Herpetosiphon gulosus: one gene and its partner. The protein of the gene in region 2 interacts with the protein of the main gene of each other region in a pairwise test. Links are inferred from orthologs where the notes say so. Each region holds a gene or a part of one and is shown on either strand. Other genes may lie near its edges.

The links.
Region 1: the proteins of ndk (region 2) and ung interact in binary tests that used the Escherichia coli proteins (3 or more experiments, as listed by UniProt). The link is inferred for Herpetosiphon gulosus from one-to-one orthologs.

Annotation. Positions count from the first base shown.
Region 1 is NZ_BAABRU010000010.1:108,235-111,555, reverse strand. Bases 170-3,162 are described here. They hold ung (uracil-DNA glycosylase), read right to left. Parts: upstream 2,009-3,162; coding sequence 1,331-2,008; downstream 170-1,330. Other genes in these bases: ABEB26_RS14770 (CHRD domain-containing protein), read left to right, coding at 2,156-3,162; ABEB26_RS14780 (hypothetical protein), read left to right, coding at 890-1,096; ABEB26_RS14785 (PAS domain S-box protein), read left to right, coding at 170-853. Also shown: more of ABEB26_RS14785, read left to right, coding at 1-169; more of ABEB26_RS14770, read left to right, coding at 3,163-3,321. UniProt on the Escherichia coli protein: Excises uracil residues from the DNA which can arise as a result of misincorporation of dUMP residues by DNA polymerase or due to deamination of cytosine.
Region 2 is NZ_BAABRU010000025.1:46,833-49,978, forward strand. The notes cover bases 297-3,114. They hold ndk (nucleoside-diphosphate kinase), read right to left. Parts: upstream 2,022-3,114; coding sequence 1,572-2,021; downstream 297-1,571. Other genes in these bases: ABEB26_RS23160 (glycosyltransferase family 39 protein), read left to right, coding at 297-1,521; ABEB26_RS23170 (roadblock/LC7 domain-containing protein), read right to left, coding at 2,164-2,511. Also shown: more of ABEB26_RS23160, read left to right, coding at 1-296. UniProt on the Escherichia coli protein: Major role in the synthesis of nucleoside triphosphates other than ATP. The ATP gamma phosphate is transferred to the NDP beta phosphate via a ping-pong mechanism, using a phosphorylated active-site intermediate.

The DNA of each region.
Region 1 (3,321 bases), on a different replicon or contig from region 2:
GCCCTCAAGCCTGACCCAGCAACGCCATATTCAGAGCAACTTAGAGGATAACTTGCCGCTAATTGAGGGCGATCAACAACATCTGCGTCAAGCGATCAGCAATGTGCTAATCAATGCGCTTGAAGCGTCGAGCAGCGGGATGCTTACGGTTACAACCAGTTTGTGCGATTTGCAAGGAGCGCCCGAGGGCCACACCTACACCACTGGCACATTTTTGCCCGCCCAGTATATCGCGATCGAAATTAGCGACCAAGGCTTAGGCATGGATCATACGACGATCTCGCGCATGTTCGATCCATTTTTCACCACCAAATTTACTGGACGCGGGTTGGGTTTAGCGGTTACTTTAGGGATTGTGCGCGGCCATCGGGGTGGCATCGCGGTCAAGAGTCGCCCTCAACAGGGCACGACGATAGGAATTTATCTGCCAATTATGACAGCAGTACAAACCGAGCTAGCCAGTGAACAACCAGCCTTAGTCGATTCAGGCCCAGGCAAAATTCTGGTGATCGACGACGAGCCTGATGTGCGGATTGTGATTGATCGGATTTTACGCCGTTTGGGCTACGAAACCTTACTCGCCGAGGGTGGCAATCGAGGCATTAGCCTCTTCCGCGACCATCATCAAGAGATAGCGGGCGTTTTTCTCGACCTGACCATGCCCGACCTTGATGGCCAAAGCACCCTAGCAGTGCTCAAACAGATTCAGCCCGAGATTCGCGTGGTCATTATGAGCGGCTATAATGAACAACAAGTGAGCCAACAATTTGGTACTACTGGTACAACCCAATTTCTGGCAAAACCATTTATGATTGAGGAGATCCGCGATAAGCTCACGGCATTACGGCTCTAGCCATGCCGCGTTGGCAATTTTTTGAAAGGGGCAGTTATGTCTCGGCGTTCTCCCAAACCATCACCATGGCCACGGCGGTTCATGTACATTACGGGCATTGTGATGGTGATTTTTTTTGTGGTAGCAGTGACGGGCTTATACAGTGGTAATTTTGCCCTCGCCTTCCCGATGTTTGTTGGTTTGACGGCGTTGATGTTGTTTATGATTATTTTGCTCTTTTTACACAACCGCCTCAATCGTTAGCCAAGCTTAAAATCCCTCACCCCCACTCCTTCCATTGGATGATTGCTTGCGTTCCCTCACCCCCGACCCCTCTCCCACTGCGGCGGGAGAGGGGAGATCCAATGGTTATGATAGGCTGGTTCCCCTCGCCAAGCGAGTGAGGGGACTAGGGGTGAGGGCATGAACATCGACTACAAATCCCACCCAATCATTGTTAAAAACCTACCCTTGAAAGGGGTTGGGGTGCAGAAATACCTATAAATTTGAAATTTGCCAATCGATTGGGCTTTGGCCATGAGCCTCAAGTGCTGCATTGATTTTGGAGAACGGGCGGCTGCCAAAGAAGCCATTATCAGCCGAAAGTGGCGAAGGATGCGCCGATTGAATAATCGTATGGCGACTCGTATCGATTAAGCTAGCCTTCTTTTGGGCATAGGCTCCCCACAACACAAACACCACATGCTCAGGTTTGGCATTGACTTGGCGAATCACCGCATCGGTGAATTTCTCCCAGCCACGATTTTTATGCGAGTTGGCGGTATGCGCCCGCACCGTCATCACCGCATTGATCATCAACATGCCTTGTTTGGCCCATGGCAGTAGATAGCCATTATTCGGCACAACACAACCAAGATCGGTTTTGAGTTCCTTGAACATATTTTTGAGCGATGGTGGCGCTTTGATTCCAGGCAGCACCGAAAAACATAGGCCATGGGCTTGACCCGGGCCATGGTAAGGATCTTGCCCCAACAACAGCACCTTGGTTTGCTCAGGCGATGTTAATTCTAAGGCCGAAAAAACTTGATCTTCTGGCGGAAACACCTGCTGTTCAGCCCGTTCAGCAGCGACAAATGCCTCAAGATCGTTCCAATATGGCTTGCTAGTTTCGTCGGCGAGCACTGGTTGCCACAAAGCCGGAATCGTTAATGCCATCGCGGTTGTCCTCATATTCACACAAAGTTGGCTCTTGCATCTGCACAAGTTGCCCATATCATACAGCTTAAGAATCACTCAAGCCTGTGTCAATGGTTGTCACAAGCTTGGAGTAGTTGAAGTTGGCTTTGAGTAAGGAGTATCAGTGTGCTGAATCGGTTTCGAACACCTCGCATGTTCTCGTTCGTAACATTGCTCTCGCTATTTAGCCTTGTCGTTGGCCTCAATTTAGCCCAAGCGGCCCCGCGCACCACTCAAGGCGGTGGTGGCTTTAGCCCCGGCAATTTGGTGGTAGTACGGGTTGGTAACGGCAGCAGTTCGCTTTCAAGTGTTTCCACAGCAGTATTTCTCGATGAGTACACTACCAACGGCGATTTTGTGCAAACTGTTCCCATGCCAACCGCATTGAATGGTAATAACCGCCGTGTCACTATGTCGGGTACGGCAACCTCGGAAGGCGCACTCAGCCTTTCAGGCGATGGACAACATCTGCTGCTGGCAGGTTATGATGCTGATGTTGGGATTGGAGCAATTGCTGCATCATCAAGCAGTGTCTTCAATCGGGTAGTTGCTAAAGTTAGCCTGAGCGGCCTGATTGATACAACCAATGTGATTACTGATTCCTATAGTGCTAACAATATTCGGGGCGCGACAGGTAATGGCGACAATATTTGGGCAACCGGGACAGGTAGTCCAGGCGGAGTGCGGTTTCTGAATGGCATCGGCACAACCACTACCTTGATCACCCCAACCAACACCCGCGTTGTGCATACCTATGGTGGTAATCTCTACTTCTCATCATCATCAGCCACATCACGTGGGATTTTTCAAATTGGCACTGGCTTGCCAACCACTGCTGGCCAAACGATTATGCCGATTGCTAGTGCAACTTCGCCCTATGGCTTCGTTTTCTTAGATCGTGAGCCAAGTGTAGTTGGGGTAGATACCTTATACGTCGCCGACGATGGCACGAACTTGCGCAAATTCTCGTTCGATGGCACAACTTGGACATTGCAAGGTGTTTGGAGCATACCAAGCACTGCATTTCACCTCGCAGCCCAAGATAATGGAGCCAACGGCGTTGATTTGTACCTGACTCGTGGCACTAATAGCCTTAGCAAATTGACCGATACCGCAGCTTATAACCAACCAATTAATGCTGCTGCTCTAACTCCAATTGTTCCAGTTGGAGTCAACACGGCGTTTCGTGGAATTATCGTTGTGCCTGGAGCAGTCCAAGCCACGCCAACTCCTACCGAAACCGCGACAGTAACGGCGAGCGAAACCCCATCGCCAACCGCAGCACCAAGCTG
Region 2 (3,146 bases):
GCCTTTGCAACCAATCGTTGGAGCAACGGCGATGGCTTGATTTTGGTCGATACGACTGGTGGTTATAATTTTGCCCTCGGTGCACAAATTGCCACACCCGATGGCCGTAATGGCACCCGCCTAGCCGAAATTTTGTGTGGTGGCAATGGCTTGGTCTGTCAAGGCTCGCAGGCAGCGCGTCAAAATCAAGCGTATGCCCAAGGGTTTACTTGGCTAGGCGAAAATCCACAGCGCTTTATTAGCAAAACGGCACTCGAATTGTTGGATATTTTACAAGTGCGGTTTGATAGTGCTGAACATTTGACCGATGGCTATGTTGATGGCCGCGTGCCAGTGCCGCATCTTTTGGGCCTGCTGCTCGACGACACGTTGTATGTGGTAATTGTCGGCTTGGCGGTGCTTGGGTTTTGGCGCAAGCAAGCAGTTGCTGGCAAAGGCTTGGTGCTTGGTTGGTTGGGCTATAACATCATTGTCGGCTCATTGATTTTTGCAATTGCCCGCTTTCGCCAACCGTTGATTCCATTTGTGATCATCTATGCTGCTTTGGCAATCGTGCAGTGGTCGCAAGCTTGGGCTAGTAGCCGTCAACAGCGTTATGCTTGGGCTAGTGCTGGCTTATTGTGGCTGATCGTATTGCCATCGTATGTCTATTTACCAGAATCAGTCGGGGTGCGTAGCGTTTGGCAAGATGTACGCTTGGGCTTTGCTGGGGTGCAACAAGCCAACCAATGTCAGACAATTCGTGAGCTATTGCAAGCTGGTGATTTAGCCGAAGCTCGCCAATTGCACGACCAAATTGATGCTGAGGGTCGCAGCGAAAATACCAGCGTTAGTGGCTATACTGGGCGGCGCTGTTTAGCCTTGATCAACGGCCAACTACTGGAAGCTGAAGGTAAATCAGAACAAGCCTTGGCCTTCTACCAACAGGCTAATCCCAAAAATAACCCAGTGCAATCGGCACGCATTTTGATGCTTGAGGGTAATTTGATGCAACGCCAAGGCCAACTTACAGCGGCAGTCGCCCGTTTAAACTTCCGCGATGTCGAAATTATTAATGATCTGGCTTGGGCCTGGAACTATTTGACCGTCGTGCCAACCACCACCATCGATCTTGGCTCAGGTTTAGATTATGGCTATGTGCGCGGATTTTATCAGAGCGAGCATAATCAACCAGATTTTCGTTGGAGCAGCCAAGCCTCGGCCTTGCGTTTACCCCAAGCAGCAACTGGCCAAGCCCAAACTCTGCGCTTACATCTGAATGGCTTCACCAACGATTGGCAACCAACCCGCATCAGCGTTAGCCTTAATGGCCAATTAATCGATAGTTATCAACTCAAACCCGATTGGTATTGGCTTGAAATTGCCTTGCCCGCCCAACCGCAAGGCAACGATTTGCTGATTGAATTTGCTAGTAGCACCTTCGTCAGCGGCCCCGAAGATTTGGCAACACGGGTCAGTTCACGCGCCGCCGATCCATTGCGTTTATTGGGCTTTCAGCTTGATCGGGTTGAATTAAAATAAAAAAAAACCTTGGGATGTACAAACATCCCAAGGCGCATCAACGAGCTAGATTACTCGGTAATCCATTGATCGACTGAGCGTTCTGAGCGGATCAATTCTTCGCTGCTGAAGAACAGTGCCACTTCATGTTCGCCATTTTCAGGTGAGTCTGAGGCGTGGATCAAGTTGCGCCCGATATTCACACCAAAATCGCCACGGATCGTGCCAGGGGCAGCCTTGACGGGATTGGTTGCGCCAACAGTTGAGCGCACAATTTCGATCACATCTTTGCCTTCAACCGCAACGACCAGCACTGGGCCTGAGGTAATGTACGAAACCAAACCAGCGAAAAATGGCTTGCCTTCGTGAACGCCGTAGTGCTTGTGAGCCAACTCGCTGCTGACTTGTGACAATTTGATGCCAATAAATTTCAAGCCGCGAGCTTCCAAGCGGGTCAAAATTGGCCCAATTAAGCCACGTTGAACTGCATCAGGCTTTAAGATGATCAATGACTTTTCCACAGGGAAATGCCTCCATTATGCTTGGTTAATCAAAGAAAGTATCGTTTACACGACCGTGGGCATTGTAGCATATTTAGCCAATCAGCCATAAAAAAAGCGAGCCACCAATCAAGGTGACTCGCTCATCAAACCGCCAACATGCCTAAATCGGTACTGCCTTGCTAATATTTTTGGCAGCGCGGCGCATTTCAATCTTGACCAAACCAAGATTAACCATTCGTTGCGTTACCACCGTCAGAATTACGTCACGAGCTTCGAGCAATAAAATCGAACCATCTTTGGCATCAATAATTGCATCAACCAGTGTGCCAATACCAATCCGTTTGGTCGCTTTATCAATTTCACCAAATACTGCTGCCGACATCGCGCCCAATACTTCAGCATCTTCATCTTCGATTAAAGTGCTGGCGATAACCAAACCATCGCGGCCTACTAAGAGGCTGCCGATAACCCCTTCAACCCGAATTAAGTCCTCAACGATATGACGCATAGGGTCTAGCCTTTCTTCAGTTGCTTGGTGCGTTAACGACGTGGTTTATTTAGCACCCAGCCATACTCATCCATCGCTTCACGCCAGCGTCCTTGCTTAGAATAGGCATCACCTAAAGCACGGTGCAGCCGTTGGAGCAAGCCTGGGTCATCGTGCGACTCAATCAGATCTTGCAGATCATCAACTACTTGATCCATCAGTTGATTTTGTTTAATCAGCCGTTTGTATTCATTTAAGGCTTGATCAACCGAGGCAGTTTGACTAATCATCCGAGCCAAGGCCATTCGCAAGCCATGGTTGTTTGGGTCGGCCTCAAGTTGTTGGTAGTATTCGCTAAAGTCTGGGCCATCGCCACTGGCCCCACCACTGCTTGGCGTAACCGTTGGGCTAGCCACAGGTGCTGATGCTGCTGGTGTTGGTGTCTGAGCCAACACGGGCGAGGTTTCAACCACCGGCGTTTCAGCCGCTGGTTTTGGTTCACGACGTGGCGAAACGTTGTATAACGGTGCGCGTGGGCGTTGCTCTTCTTCACGTGGCCGTGAGGAAACTGGATACAACGGAGTACGTTTGTTATCAGCCTCTGGCTCAACTTTGGGCGTAGGTGTTGCGCTAATTACAGATGGTGTTTCAACAAT